2 regions of the Paenibacillus pedocola genome follow, and region 2 is predicted to be linked to the other one. Evidence: a T-box and tRNA genes for the amino acid it is inferred to sense, from the RefSeq annotation. Region 2 holds a T-box; the other holds one or more tRNA genes.
What was found. A T-box is a leader RNA that pairs with one kind of tRNA and senses whether it is charged. The one in region 2 lies ahead of tyrS (tyrosine--tRNA ligase), so its partner is inferred to be a tRNA-Tyr.
Positions count from the first base shown of each region.

Region 1: it has a tRNA-Tyr gene. The T-box ahead of tyrS (tyrosine--tRNA ligase) is inferred to sense a tRNA for this amino acid. The anticodon was not compared.

Region 1 is NZ_CP134223.1:131,928-139,830, forward strand. Features, by position in the region: rRNA gene QU597_RS00635 (16S ribosomal RNA) at 1-953, shown strand, start outside; rRNA gene rrf (5S ribosomal RNA) at 1,068-1,184, shown strand; tRNA gene QU597_RS00645 (tRNA-Ile) at 1,230-1,306, shown strand; tRNA gene QU597_RS00650 (tRNA-Ala) at 1,336-1,411, shown strand; rRNA gene QU597_RS00655 (23S ribosomal RNA) at 1,556-4,482, shown strand; tRNA gene QU597_RS00660 (tRNA-Ser) at 4,566-4,657, shown strand; tRNA gene QU597_RS00665 (tRNA-Met) at 4,684-4,760, shown strand; tRNA gene QU597_RS00670 (tRNA-Val) at 4,769-4,844, shown strand; tRNA gene QU597_RS00675 (tRNA-Thr) at 4,874-4,949, shown strand; tRNA gene QU597_RS00680 (tRNA-Asp) at 4,966-5,043, shown strand; tRNA gene QU597_RS00685 (tRNA-Phe) at 5,068-5,143, shown strand; tRNA gene QU597_RS00690 (tRNA-Tyr) at 5,150-5,235, shown strand; tRNA gene QU597_RS00695 (tRNA-Lys) at 5,243-5,315, shown strand; gene QU597_RS00700 (NAD(P)/FAD-dependent oxidoreductase) at 5,461-6,417, shown strand; gene QU597_RS00705 (PucR family transcriptional regulator) at 6,529-7,623, shown strand; gene QU597_RS00710 (ABC transporter ATP-binding protein) at 7,733-7,903, shown strand, end outside.
Region 2 is NZ_CP134223.1:2,798,060-2,805,962, forward strand. Features, by position in the region: gene acsA (acetate--CoA ligase) at 152-1,876, shown strand; gene QU597_RS12040 (transglycosylase domain-containing protein) at 1,969-4,998, opposite strand; T-box leader at 5,137-5,394, shown strand; gene tyrS (tyrosine--tRNA ligase) at 5,482-6,735, shown strand; gene rpsD (30S ribosomal protein S4) at 6,804-7,403, opposite strand; gene QU597_RS12055 (sensor domain-containing diguanylate cyclase) at 7,795-7,903, shown strand, end outside.

The sequences.
Region 1 (7,903 bases), 2.7 Mb from region 2:
TAAGTCTGGTGTTTAAACCTTGGGCTCAACCTGGGGTCGCACTGGAAACTGGATGGCTTGAGTACAGAAGAGGAAAGTGGAATTCCACGTGTAGCGGTGAAATGCGTAGATATGTGGAGGAACACCAGTGGCGAAGGCGACTTTCTGGGCTGTAACTGACGCTGAGGCGCGAAAGCGTGGGGAGCAAACAGGATTAGATACCCTGGTAGTCCACGCCGTAAACGATGAGTGCTAGGTGTTAGGGGTTTCGATACCCTTGGTGCCGAAGTTAACACAGTAAGCACTCCGCCTGGGGAGTACGGTCGCAAGACTGAAACTCAAAGGAATTGACGGGGACCCGCACAAGCAGTGGAGTATGTGGTTTAATTCGAAGCAACGCGAAGAACCTTACCAGGTCTTGACATCCCTCTGAATCCTCTAGAGATAGAGGCGGCCTTCGGGACAGAGGAGACAGGTGGTGCATGGTTGTCGTCAGCTCGTGTCGTGAGATGTTGGGTTAAGTCCCGCAACGAGCGCAACCCTTGACTTTAGTTGCCAGCAGGTAGTGCTGGGCACTCTAGAGTGACTGCCGGTGACAAACCGGAGGAAGGTGGGGATGACGTCAAATCATCATGCCCCTTATGACCTGGGCTACACACGTACTACAATGGCCGGTACAACGGGAAGCGAAGCCGCGAGGTGGAGCCAATCCCAGCAAAGCCGGTCTCAGTTCGGATTGCAGGCTGCAACTCGCCTGCATGAAGTCGGAATTGCTAGTAATCGCGGATCAGCATGCCGCGGTGAATACGTTCCCGGGTCTTGTACACACCGCCCGTCACACCACGAGAGTTTACAACACCCGAAGTCGGTGGGGTAACCCGCAAGGGAGCCAGCCGCCGAAGGTGGGGTAGATGATTGGGGTGAAGTCGTAACAAGGTAGCCGTATCGGAAGGTGCGGCTGGATCACCTCCTTTCTATGGAGAATCGTCACCTGCAACGGTGACATTCAAATCGGAAGTATAACTTCCAAAAAGATTCAAACACTCACTCGTGTTCAGTTTTGAAAGAGCAAGTCTCTTTCGTATGCGTTTGGTGGCGATAGCGGAGGGGTTCCACACGTACCCATCCCGAACACGACCGTTAAGTCCTCCAGCGCCGATGGTACTTGGACCGAAGGGTCCTGGGAGAGTAGGACGCTGCCAAGCGGACAACCATTCCATTGGTTGGTTCAAATGTTATATATGTTATATGGGCTTTTAGCTCAGTTGGTTAGAGCGCACCTCTGATAAGGGTGAGGTCGGTGGTTCGAGTCCACCAAGGCCCACCATATAACAATTATAACTTCATACCTTTTATGGGGCCATAGCTCAGCTGGGAGAGCGCCTGCCTTGCAAGCAGGAGGTCAGCGGTTCGATCCCGCTTGGCTCCACCAATAACTTCATTACTTGCATTACCTTGATCCTTGAAAACTGGATACCGAAACGAATTTGCGTTTTAGAATATTCCTTTAAGCTGAACTTGTGTAAACAAGTTTCAATTATAGCGATGCTGGCGGTTTCCTTTGGGAAAACGCATTGGTTAAGCTAATAAGAGCACACGGAGGATGCCTAGGCGCCAGGAGCCGACGAAGGACGTGGCGAACAACGAAACTGCCTCGGGGAGCTGTAAGCAAGCTTTGATCCGGGGGTGTCCGAATGGGGAAACCCAGCTGTGGTAATTCGCAGTTACTCACACCTGAATACATAGGGTGTGTAGAGGCAGACCAGGGGAACTGAAACATCTAAGTACCCTGAGGAAGAGAAAACAATAGTGATTCCGTCAGTAGCGGCGAGCGAACGCGGAACAGCCTAAACCAAGGGGCTTGCCCCTTGGGGTTGTGGGACGTCTCACATGGAGTTACAAAGGAATATGATAGGTGAAGAGGTCTGGAAAGGCCCGCGATAGAGGTAAAAGCCCTGTAACCTAAACTGTATTCTCTCCGAGACGGATCCCGAGTAGTGCGGGGTACGTGAAACCCCGTATGAATCCAGCAGGACCATCTGCTAAGGCTAAATACTACCTGGCGACCGATAGTGAAACAGTACCGTGAGGGAAAGGTGAAAAGCACCCCGGAAGGGGAGTGAAATAGAACCTGAAACCGTGTGCTTACAAAAAGTCAGAGCCCGTTTTAGGGGTGATGGCGTGCCTTTTGTAGAATGAACCGGCGAGTTACGTTTAACATGCAAGGTTAAGGTGAGAAGCCGGAGCCGCAGCGAAAGCGAGTCTGAATAGGGCGATTTAGTATGTGGACGTAGACCCGAAACCGTGTGATCTACCCCTGTCCAGGGTGAAGGTGCGGTAACACGCACTGGAGGCCCGAACCCACGTATGTTGAAAAATACGGGGATGAGGTGGGGGTAGCGGAGAAATTCCAATCGAACTCGGAGATAGCTGGTTCTCCCCGAAATAGCTTTAGGGCTAGCCTCGGTGAATGGAGTGGTGGAGGTAGAGCACTGATTGGGTGCGGGGCCCGCAAGGGTTACCAAGCTCAGTCAAACTCCGAATGCCATTTACTTCTTGCCGGGAGTCAGACAGTGAGTGCTAAGATCCATTGTCAAAAGGGAAACAGCCCAGACCATCAGCTAAGGTCCCCAAGTGTGTGTTAAGTGGGAAAGGATGTGGAGTTGCACAGACAACCAGGATGTTGGCTTAGAAGCAGCCACCATTGAAAGAGTGCGTAATAGCTCACTGGTCGAGTGACTCTGCGCCGAAAATGTAACGGGGCTAAACACACCACCGAAGCTATGGCTAGATACGTATGTATCTGGGGTAGGGGAGCGTTGTATGTGGGTTGAAGGTGTACCGTAAGGAGCGCTGGACAGCATACAAGTGAGAATGCCGGTATGAGTAACGAAAAGATCAGTGAGAATCTGATCCGCCGAAAGCCCAAGGTTTCCTGAGGAAGGCTCGTCCGCTCAGGGTAAGTCGGGACCTAAGGCGAGGCCGAAAGGCGTAGTCGAAGGACAACAGTTTGAAATTACTGTACCACCGTAATCCGCTATGAGCGATGGGGTGACGCAGGAGGGTAGTGACGCGGACTGATGGATGTCCGTCTAAGCAGTGAGGCTGGTGTGTAGGCAAATCCGCACATCGTAAGGCTGGGCTGTGATGGGGAGCGAAAATTATAGTAGCGAAGGTCATGATCTCACACTGCCAAGAAAAGCCTCTAGCCAGGAGAAGGTGCCCGTACCGCAAACCGACACAGGTAGGCGAGAAGAGAATTCTAAGGCGCGCGGAAGAACTCTCGTTAAGGAACTCGGCAAAATGACCCCGTAACTTCGGGAGAAGGGGTGCCTCGGTAGGGTGAATAGCCCGAGGGGGCCGCAGTGAAAAGGCCCAAGCGACTGTTTAGCAAAAACACAGGTCTGTGCGAAGCCGCAAGGCGAAGTATACGGGCTGACGCCTGCCCGGTGCTGGAAGGTTAAGGGGAGTGGTTAGGGGCAACCCGAAGCTATGAACCGAAGCCCCAGTAAACGGCGGCCGTAACTATAACGGTCCTAAGGTAGCGAAATTCCTTGTCAGGTAAATTCTGACCCGCACGAATGGCGTAACGACTTGGGCGCTGTCTCAACGAGAGATCCGGTGAAATTTTAATACCTGTGAAGATGCAGGTTACCCGCGACAAGACGGAAAGACCCCATGGAGCTTTACTGCAGCTTGATATTGAATTTGGGTACGATCTGTACAGGATAGGTGGGAGCCGTAGAGGCAGGAGCGCAAGCTTCTGCGGAGGCGCCGTTGGGATACCACCCTGATCGTATCTAGGTTCTAACCTGGTACCCTAAGCGGGTACGGGGACCGTGTCAGGCGGGCAGTTTGACTGGGGCGGTCGCCTCCTAAAGAGTAACGGAGGCGTTCAAAGGTTCCCTCAGAATGGTTGGAAATCATTCGAAGAGTGCAAAGGCATAAGGGAGCTTGACTGCGAGACCTACAAGTCGAGCAGGGACGAAAGTCGGACTTAGTGATCCGGTGGTACCGCATGGAAGGGCCATCGCTCAACGGATAAAAGCTACCCTGGGGATAACAGGCTTATCTCCCCCAAGAGTCCACATCGACGGGGAGGTTTGGCACCTCGATGTCGGCTCATCGCATCCTGGGGCTGAAGTAGGTCCCAAGGGTTGGGCTGTTCGCCCATTAAAGCGGTACGCGAGCTGGGTTCAGAACGTCGTGAGACAGTTCGGTCCCTATCTGTCGTGGGCGCAGGAAATTTGAGAGGAGCTGTCCTTAGTACGAGAGGACCGGGATGGACGTACCGCTGGTGCACCAGTTGTTTCGCCAGAAGCATGGCTGGGTAGCTACGTACGGACGGGATAAGCGCTGAAAGCATCTAAGCGTGAAGCCCCCCTCAAGATGAGATTTCCCAATTAGTAAGACCCCTTGAAGACGACGAGGTAGATAGGTTGGAGGTGGAAGTGCAGTAATGCATGGAGCTGACCAATACTAATCGGTCGAGGGCTTATCCAAATTTCGAAGAACGCAGATTTGTTTCGGATTCAGTTTTCAGGAATTAAGGTTCCTGAATGGATTTACATGGCACCATATCGTTTGGAGAGATACCCAAGTGGCTATAAGGGGACCCTCTGCTAAGGGGTTAGACTGCGTAAGCGGTGCGAGGGTTCGAATCCCTCTCTCTCCGCCATTATAAATCCAAAACCTAATTATTGTGGCGGCGTAGCTCAGCTGGCTAGAGCGTACGGTTCATACCCGTGAGGTCGGGGGTTCGATCCCCTCTGCCGCTACCATATTTCCCGGAGGCTTAGCTCAGCTGGGAGAGCATCTGCCTTACAAGCAGAGGGTCGGGGGTTCGAACCCCTCAGCCTCCACCATTTTCACTTTAAGAATATTTTCACACTGTGCCGGTGTAGCTCAATTGGTAGAGCAACTGACTTGTAATCAGTAGGTTGGGGGTTCAAGTCCTCTCGCCGGCACCATTATTTTTACAAATGCGGAACCGTGGTGTAGTTGGCCTAACATGCCTGCCTGTCACGCAGGAGATCGCGGGTTCGAATCCCGTCGGTTCCGCCATTTTATGTTTTAAGGCTTGTTTTTGGCTCGGTAGCTCAGTCGGTAGAGCAAAGGACTGAAAATCCTTGTGTCGGGGGTTCGATTCCCTCCCGCGCCACCATATTACGGAGGCTTAGCGAAGTGGCCAAACGCATCAGACTGTAAATCTGCTCACGTACGTGTTCGGTGGTTCGAATCCATCAGCCTCCACCAGTTTTATGAGCCATTAGCTCAGTTGGTAGAGCACCTGACTTTTAATCAGGGTGTCGAAGGTTCGAGTCCTTCATGGCTCATTCCAAACAGAAAGTCATCATCTTCGGATGGTGGCTTTTTTGTGTTTTCAGAACTCAATTCAGCCTTTTTATAGTCTTCAAGTTTAAAATTTCTTGCTTCGTTTAATTATAAGTTTATAATGCTGAGCAGAAATGAGTGATTTCTATGATATATGATGCAATTATTGTTGGCGGCGGATTTGCCGGGCTTCAGGCGGCGATTCAATTAGGACGGTACTCTGCACATCGGGTGCTGGTAATTGATGCAGGAGGCGGGAGATCTCATCTTTGCCGGACCTATCATAATATCCTGGGCTGGCCGGATGGAGTATCGGGTGACGAAATACGTGCAAGAGGCCGACGGCAGGCTGAAGTGGCTGGTGTGGAATTCATCTCAGACAAAGTCGTTAAAGCGGATAAGTATGAACAGCTCTTCCTCTTAACCGGAGAGCGAGGCCGCCAATACGAAAGCAAAACCTTGCTGCTGGCTACAGGGGTAATGGATCGCTTTCCGGAACTGCCGGGACTTGTACCGACACTTGGCAAATCTGTGTATGTCTGTCCTGACTGTGACGGCTTTGAGATTCAGGACCGTCAGACGGTGCTGCTGGGTTCTGGTGATGCTGGCGCGCATATGGCTTTTATTTTGCGGGAACGTACGGGAGATCTGACCTACATTAATCATGAACATGAACCCGTGTCTGAGGAGAATCTCACACGCCTCCAGGCAGAGGGAATTATCTATATTGAACAAGCAGCTACCCACATAGTACAAGAGAATGACGGGATGATTAAAGGAGTTGCTTTACAGGATGGCACTCACCTTGCGGCAGAGCGCGGGTTTATTGCCTTTGGGAGAAATGCGGTGCATTCCGAGCTTGCCGCCCAGCTGGGGGTCACGCTGCATAAAAACAGGCATATTGAGGTAAATAGACGTTCCTTAATGACGAATGTGGAGCATTTGTGGGTAGCCGGCGACGTTGCCGTTCATGCGGAGCAAGCCACAGTGGCTATGGGTGAAGGGGCGATAGCTGGGATCTGGATGCATAAGGCACTGAAAAAGATAAATCCCATTGTATTGCCATTATCCAAGTCCGCAGCTTTGAGTACGGAGAAACGCTGATTTTCCAGTGGAGGGTCAAGTTCACTTATCATTCAGATAGGCCTGGCCGCATAATGTTGCAGAATATGATAAAATAGGCGAAAAGAGCAAAAGTGGTGGAGAATGGTGACGATGGATAGTGAGGCATTGCGTCAAAAATTGGAGCAGCTCACCGGAAAGAGAGCCGGAATCAAACAGCTCGGACGGCAGCATTCAGCTTCCCTATTTGGCGTGGGTACGGAAGAGCAGGAGCAGCCTGTTACGCACGATGGTTATCTATGGGTTCCTTTATATGAGAATGAAGGCCGGATCACTGCGGTATGGGTGGAGATGGAGGGTCTTACGGGTCTGGAACTGCAATTGGTTAATTATGCGGCGCGTAATTATGCCATTGCCCTTAAGGCTACCGGACTAAAAGAAGAGGGTGAGGTCGAAGCCCGGCAGCTAAGCGGCTGGCTTAACTCACAGCTGGAGCAAGAGAAGAATGATGCTGAAATTCCTGATGATATGACGCTTAAGGGCCGCCTATTCGGAGATATGGTCCCCTTTCTGCTGGTCAGTGAGAATGTGCATAATCCGCAGCTGACCTACCGGTCGCTGATGAAGCTGTTGCGCAATTATTTCGAGAATGATATTTTACTTATCCCCCTGCAGGAGAAAGAATGGTTAATTTTAGCCCGTAAGGAACTGCTCACCGGCGGGGATGATAAGGAAGATGAGGAAGAAAGTGAAGATGACCTCCTGGCTCAGACCAGTATGGGGCTGCACGAACTGATCGCCAGCGAGTGGGTCGGTGTATTTCATCTGGCTGTGGCACCTGCCATCATTCCCGTAAAAGGTTTGACCGGTTCGGTCGCATTGCTGCGGGAGACGATTGTACTCGGACGGATTTTTCAGGTTGGCGAGTATATCCACCTTCCATGGGAGCTGCATATGGAGCGTCTGATAAACAGTATTCCAGATGAACGGCGCAGACAGCTGCTGGGACAGATCGGCGACTATTCTTCTGTATTGGCCGATAAAGAAATGCTGCTTACACTGGAGACTTTTTTCGAAATGGACTGTAATGTGAGTGAGACGGCGAAGAAGCTCTACATCCACCGTAATACATTGCTGTACCGGCTGGATAAGATCAAACAGGAGACCGGGGCCGATGTGCGGAGCTTTGGCGATGCGGCGATTGTGAAATTAGCAATGTTATTGTATAAAGTGACGAAAAGAAAATAGGTTTTTTGTGAACGTTACAAATAGCCAGCAGGGCACGTCTGGGGTAAGATAAACGTACAAGAAAGCGATTTATTTTTTATTCTAATAATAAACTCGAGGGGGAAATACAATGGCAGGCGTACGTTTAGAGCATATTTTCAAAAAATACCCGGGTTCAGATAAAGCAACAGTAATGGATATCAATCTTGATATTAAAGATAAGGAATTTCTCGTATTGGTTGGACCTTCCGGTTGCGGTAAATCCACAACACTGCGTATGATCGCAGGCTTGGAAGAAATC
Region 2 (7,903 bases):
CCTCTCGAACAACTAATTTATGGAATGTAACCGTTTCCTATGTTATACTGATTCCGACATAAATATTTCACATTTAGTACATTGACAGTTTTCATGAACTGAGAATCTCGCCCTTAAAGCTTAATTCAATCTAGTAGGGGAGGCAAGAGTAATGGGGCAAGTCCATAGTGAAATTTTACCGGGCCGTGTACAAAATGCGAACATGACAGATTATACCCGGGCAGTCAGCGAATTCCGGTGGGAGGATGTAGAGAAGGAGTTCTCCTGGTTTCATACGGGCAAAGTGAATATGGCCCATGAAGCCATAGACCGCCATGTAGAAGAAGGGCGTGGTGCGGCAACAGCACTTATCTACAGCGATTCTGCCAGAGAGGAAAGGTACACTTTCAGTGATCTGCAGGAACGCTCCAATCGCTTTGGGAATGTTCTGCGTAAATACGGTATAGGCAAAGGCGACCGGGTATTTATCTTTATGCCGCGGAGCCCGGAGCTGTACTTTAGTCTCCTTGGCGTCCTAAAGGTTGGTGCGGTGGTCGGACCGCTGTTTGAAGCTTTTATGGAAACGGCCGTGAAGGACCGGCTGGAGGACAGCGGAGCGGTGGCATTGGTTACTACACCGGAGCTGCTGAAGCGGGTCAGGCATGAGGAGCTTCCAGAACTGCGGCATATTATTGTTGTCGGGGCGAAGGCAGAGCCGGAACACGGTATTCTAAGCTACGAAGAGGAGACAGCCGCTGCTGCGGCCGAACTGGAGCCGGAATGGCTAACCTTGGAAGATGGACTTATTATGCACTATACCTCGGGCTCAACCGGGAAACCTAAAGGGGTCTACCATGTGCAGAGGGCGATGATTCAGCATTATTATACAGGCAAGATCGTACTCGATTTACGTCCCGATGATGTGTATTGGTGCACCGCAGACCCGGGGTGGGTTACAGGAACCTCTTATGGGATTTTTGCACCTTGGCTGAATGGGGTGGCCAACGTAGTCCGGGGCGGGCGCTTCAGCCCGCAGGACTGGTATAAGACGATTGAACGTTTCGCGGTTACGGTATGGTACAGTGCGCCTACAGCATTCCGGATGCTGATGGGAGCAGGTCTCAGCAGCCTGCAGGGGATTGATCTGAGCAGTTTACGTCATGTGTTATCTGTCGGGGAGCCGCTTAATCCAGAGGTTGTCCGCTGGGGGGATAAGATTTATAACCAGCGCATTCATGATACATGGTGGATGACCGAAACAGGCGCGCAGCTGATCTGCAATTACCCGGGAATGGACATTAAGCCAGGCTCCATGGGACGTCCGCTGCCAGGTATTGAAGCGGCGATTCTGGATGACCGGGGCAACGTGCTACCCCCCTATTCGATGGGGAACCTGGCTATACGGACACCTTGGCCTTCTATGATGGGTACCATCTGGAATAACAAAGCTAAATACGACGAATATTTCCGCATTCCCGGCTGGTATATCTCTGGGGACTCGGCTTATATGGACGATGAGGGGTATTTCTGGTTTCAGGGGCGGATCGATGATGTTATCAATTCCTCCGGTGAACGGATTGGCCCCTTCGAAGTCGAAAGCAAGCTGATAGAGCATCCGGCAGTGGCGGAGGCGGGAGTCATCGGCAAACCGGATGTGCTGAGGGGAGAGATCATCAAAGCATTCATCTCTTTGCGGGAGGGCTACCTGCCCTCACTGGAGCTTAAGGATGAGATCGCTGCCTTTGTCAAAGCGGGGTTATCCGCGCATGCGGCCCCCCGGGAGATTGAATTCAAGGATAAGCTGCCGAAAACCCGCTCGGGCAAAATCATGCGCCGGGTGTTAAAGGCCTGGGAGCTTCATCTTCCGGCTGGAGACCTGTCGACAATCGAGGATTAGGCGTGCTTAAGCAGTATACGCAAAAAACACCGATTCCCGCACTTTCGTGAGGAATCGGTGTTTTTGCGTTTTGAAAGGCCGGCCTGGAGCGGTTACTTTGTTTTCCCGGCACCCTTACCACCGGGAGCAGCATTATTGCTTCCGCCGGCAGCATCGTTACCTCCGCCGGCAGCGTTATTGCCTCCGCCGGCAGCGTTATTGCCTCCACCGGCAGAGTCGTTACCCCCGCCGGCAGCGTTGCTGCTACCGCCAGCGGCGTTATTCCCACTGCCAGTTGGTACATCCGAGCTGCCTGGATCCACAATAATCATCCCGGGATCTTCGGTTCCTTCAGGTACCGCGCCTCCGTCAGGAGTCGGATCAGTTCCCGGCAGCGCTTCTGGTGTCGGCGTTACCTCCGGTGTCGGAGCAGCACCGCCTGCTACGCTGCCTGATGCTGTCTCATGGCCGGCTACATCTACAGCGGTCACGTAGAAGGTTGCATTTACGGTCTCTGGTGTGCCGGGCGAGAAGACGGTATTTTCACCGGCGGAAATGACCGCCTGCTTCTTGAAGGTACCTCCGTTTAAGGAGCGGTACAACCGGTAGCCTACAACGTCGGATGAGCTGCTTGGGGTAAAGGTTACAACGGCTTTACCGGAGCTGTAGGAGACATTAACTCCGCCTGGAGCCGCGGGTGCGTTTCCGTCATCAACACGCGGGTCTACTTCCGTTGGGAAGTCGGTCTTGGCATCCTCCGGCATATAGTATTCCAGCGGTTCATGCTCCTTCATAGCCGGGAAAGCAGCCAGTAGTTCTTTGACCAGATCCTGAATCGGCTTCTCACGCTTGACGACGATTTTCTCCTTCAGGAAATCCTCCGGTGTGCCTTCCAAAGGCAGATAGTTTACGCCGCCATATGTTATATATTTGGCTTTGGAGATACCGTCATCGCTATCTTTAGGCACATATTTGGTATTGAACAGGTCTGTTGTGAATTTGTCGGTCAGATCCGTAGGAAGCTTGCCGCTGTAAGCGGAGACTGTCTTTTTGACGATACCCTCAGGCTTAGTGAACGCTTTGGTTACGAACAAATCAGGCTGTTTCTCGATCACCTTGTTCATTACCTTAGTCCAGAGCGTCTGTGCCTGCCGTTTTTGGGCATCACCCTGGAGGGTGTTGATCTGCTCTTTATAGCCTACCCACATACCCAGTGTAACATCTGGTGTGTAGCCCATAAACCACACATCTCCATAGTTCTGTGTAGATCCGGTCTTCCCGACAATCGGCACTTCTTTGAAATGCTTATAATTGCTTCTTACCGTGCTTGCTGTACCTTCGGTAATAACCGTACGCAGCATGTCGGTCATAAGATAAGCCGTCTGTTCGGAGAATACCTGCTCCGGATTCACTTTATGCTGATACACAATTTTACCTTGCGAATCTACGATCTTCTCGATCATATAGGCGTCGTTAAAAGCGCCTTTGTTACCGATGGAAGAGTAGGCATTCGTTAATTCTTCTACGGACACCCCGTAACGCAGCCCCCCGATAACCCCGGTTTGCGCATTATAGTCATCGTCCTGAATGGTGGTGATCCCCAGTTTCTTAGTGAAAGCCCAGGAGGCTTCGATCCCTACCTTGTCATTAAACAGTTTAAGGGCAGGAAGGTTCAAGGATTTGTTGAGCGCATAGCGTGCTGTAACGAGCCCCTGATAGCGGTTATTGGCATTCTTCGGAATATGGAATCCCTTGGTGCCGTCCTTCAAAATAATCGGCGCATCGTCCAAGATACTGGCAGGCTGAATTAATCCGGCGTCAAGCGCAGGCAGGTATGCGGCAATTGGCTTCATGGTGGAACCCGGTTGACGAACCATCTGCGTGGCGTAGTTCATCTGCTCGATATTGAAGTCACGGCCCTCGATCATCCCGAGAATGGCCCCGGTTTTGTTATCGATCATCATGCCCGCAGTCTGTTCTTTGCCTCTTGATTTACTATCCTTGGTAAAGTTGTCGCTGTCTTCAGAAATGCTGTGCATCGCGCTGTACACTTTTTTGTCAATAGTGGTGTATACACGGTAACCGCCGGTCATAAGCTGCTGGCGTGCTTCCTCGAGTAGTACGGTGTCATCTGTAGAAGCGGCGGGATCTGCTGCGTCAGTCTTCTCTTCATTCATGGAGAGCAGGATCTCTGCAGCCTTGCGTTCCGTTTCCAGCATCAGATAAGGATATGTAGCGTACGCTTTCTTCGTGTGCGGAGCCAGGGATGCCTTGATGTCGAACAGCAACGCTTCATCATATTGTGAGGTGGTGATTTTGTTCTCTTCGAGCATCCGGCGCAGGACCAGCTTCTGGCGGTCCATGGCACGGCCAAAGGCAGTTTCGTTGAATTCGCCTACTCCGTTAAAAGCGGAATACTTGGAAGGAAGCTGCGGAAGCCCGGCTAAGTATGCGGCTTGGGCAATATTCAGCTTGTCGAGATCATCGAGCCCAAAGATCCCCTTGGCTGCAGCTTTGATGCCGTATACATTATAACCGTTTGATCCGTTCCCAAAGGGAACCTTGTTAAGATAAGCTGTAATAATTTCCTGTTTGGACAAAAAACGCTCCAGCCGCAGAGACAGCAGGATTTCTTTTACTTTGCGGTCTTCTGTGCGGTCCAGATTCAAAAATACACGTCTTGCCAGCTGCTGGGTGAGTGTACTGCCTCCGGTCTGAACGGATTCATTAAGCAGCTTCTGTTTGACGGCACGCAGAGTGCCGCTGAAATCGACTCCTTTGTGGTCATAGAAATTATTGTCCTCTATAGCGAGAACGGCATCGATCACTAGCTGTGGAATATCATTAAACTCAATAAGCCTGCGGTCTTCTTCAGTGCGAAGCTGACCGATAGGCTGGCCGTCACGGAAATAAGCAAAGCCGGTGATGGCGTTCTGGCTGACTTGCTGCTGAATCAATTCTTCGGAGCGCACAGGGTCATCTTTTACTATGGAAGTGACATAGCCTGCCACGGCACCGCCTGCAAACAGAATGCCCAGGATGCCGAGTATAAACATCCACTTTACGACTGAACCGAACCTGCGGAGCCAGGATCTTCGCGCGGGACGCTGTTTTGCGGTCTTCTTCTTGTTCTCCTCAACCATCGACGATAATCCTCCTTTTAACGGAACTATTATAGCACAATTTGCCGATTTTGAATGCGCTTCTGCCCGGAAACCCGGTTTGCGGGGGTGTTGACTTGTTAAAAGCAACTGTGGTATAAATTTACTCAATTGGATATTCAAAAAGCATTGAAGGACATCAGTAGAAGGCAAGCCAGGTGTTTCAGAGAGCCGGTGGGTGGTGCGAACCGGCAGCAGGCCCCTTTGAATTACAGTCTGGAGCTGTCCGGAGGAACATCAGGCGCTAACGTGCTTGCTCAGTAGTCCGGAACCGGGGCGTGCCCCGTTATCGCAATGAAGTGAAGGATTACGTCCCGCGTCCCGGCGCGGCGGATCTTTAATTAGGGTGGTACCGCGAGTCTTTGACTCGTCCCTTTGTGGGATGAGTGAAAGGCTCTTTTTGTGTTGCTGAACAGGAAACAAAGAATCACTATTCATGGACAGATTGTTTAAGGAGGAGTAATTATGAATTGGAAAGAGTTGACTCTCACACAGCAGCTGGAAGTGGAAAGGCAGCTGGAAGCGGTCTCACGTGGTGCAATGGAAATTGTACCGCAGGAGGAATTGCGAGGCAAGCTGATAAAGTCTGTGGTGACAGGGGTTCCGCTAAACATAAAGCTGGGGCTTGATCCCTCGGCGCCTGATATTCATATCGGGCATACGGTTGTACTTCATAAGCTGCGCCAATTTCAGGAATTTGGACATGTCATTCAGCTGATCATCGGAGATTTCACCGGACGGATCGGCGACCCCACAGGTAAATCTGAGACACGGAAACAGCTTAGTGAGGAAGATGTGCAGCGTAATGCCATGACTTATAAGCAGCAGGTGTACAAGATCCTTGATCCGGAAAAGACACAGATACTATGCAACTCGGATTGGCTGAGTCCGATGACTTTTGCGGAGGTAGTGAATCTATCGGCAAAGGTAACCGTAGCCCGGATGATGGAGCGTGACGACTTCACCAAACGTTTCCAGGGCGGCCAGGCCATCAGCATTCATGAATTTTTCTACCCGCTGATGCAGGGGATGGATTCAGTGGCGAACGGGACGGATGTTGAGATCGGCGGTATGGATCAGAAATTCAATATATTGATGGGACGCACCCTGCAGAAGGAATACGGGGCAGAGCCGCAGGTAATTATGCTGATGCCGCTGCTCGAAGGGTTAGACGGAGTGAAGAAAATGAGTAAAAGTCTCGGAAACTACATCGGTATCGATGAAAAGCCGAGTGAAATGTACGGGAAAGCAATGTCTATTCCGGATGAGCTGATGCTGAGATACTATGAAATGGTTACGGACCTCAGCAATGGGGAGCTGGATACGCTTAAGGAAGCTCTGTCTTCCGGAAAGGCACATCCAAGAGATGTCAAAATGCAGCTGGCCTACACCTTTGTACGCATGTACCATGGTATAGCGGCAGCGGAGGCCGCGCAGCAGCATTTCATCACCGTGTTCCAGCAGCGTGTCCTGCCTGAGGATATTGAAGCTCACACCCTTCCGGCAGAAATGCTGGTGAACGGCACGCTCGCGCTGGTTAAGCTTCTGACCCTCCTGGGCTTTGCAGACTCAAACAGTGAGGCAAGAAGGAGCATCCAGCAGGGCGCAGTGAAGCTGAACGGGATGAAGCTGGAGGACCCGAACGGGGTAATTAAGCCGCAGGACGGGGATATTGTTCAGGTAGGTAAGCGGAAGTTCGCTAAATTGATCTTTTCATAACGAAGCTGAGCACAAAAAAAGCCTCCGGAAAACCGGAGGCTTTGATGGATTCGCGTAAACGCGAAATCTTAACGGTTGTAGAATTCGACGATTTGCTTTTCATCGATATCTTGGGACAGCTCGGCACGTTCTGGCAAACGGATGTATTTGCCTTCGAAAGAGCCATCAGCATATTCCAGATAGCCTGGAAGGTGGGAACGGTTATCCAAAGCTTCTTTGATCGAAGTCATGGAGCGGCTTCTTTCGCGAAGTCCGATAACGTCGCCTACACTTACACGGTAAGAAGCGATGTCGACTTTTTTACCGTTAACGGTTACGTGGCCGTGGGATACCAGCTGACGTGCGCCTGCACGGGAGTTAGCAAAACCAAGACGGTAAACCAGGTTGTCCAAACGGCTTTCGAGCAGGAACATGAAGTTTTCGCCCGCGATACCTTGGAGCTTTTGTGCTTTGGTGAAGAGAGTTTTAAACTGTTTTTCACCCAAGCCGTACATGTGGCGCAGTTTTTGTTTTTCCAAAAGCTGCATTCCGTAGTTACTTACTTTTCTGCGTTGGTTAGCGCCGTGCTGTCCTGGTGGGAAAGGGCGTTTCAGGTCTTTGCCTGTACCGCTAAGGGAAATGCCCAGACGGCGGCTGAGTTTGAATTTAGGTCCGGTGTAACGTGCCATGATATAGTAGACTCCTTTATAATTGAAATTTCATGTTAGGGCCTATTTGTGCCGCAAATCGTATCCGTGAAAGCGTGTATTTGGTTTCACTCTGCCGGGGAAGTTCAGCCGCTGCCCTGGCAGTAACGAAATGCGTGAGGGTGACACAACGTTACGCCCAGTAAGACTTCTTACAGTCTTGTTCAACAATAAATATTATATGAAAACAATATATAATGTCAAGCGCATCTTTAAAGAGATTTTGTCTATCTTTGTCGTTAGTTCTTTGGTCCTAAAAAAAATCCCGGTTTTCAGGAAAATATAATGCATTGCAGGAAAAAAGAGAGTAAAATATAGCTAATTAGATGTTATCGGAAAGAAATTCATTTGAGATGCAAAGGGGATCCTTTTTATGTCGGAACAGGAAGCATATGGTCGTAAAGACAATCGTATGCTGTTGCAGGACACGATGCAATCAAGCGGAGAGTTCAATGATCCCGCCGCATGGCTCAAGGAAACGG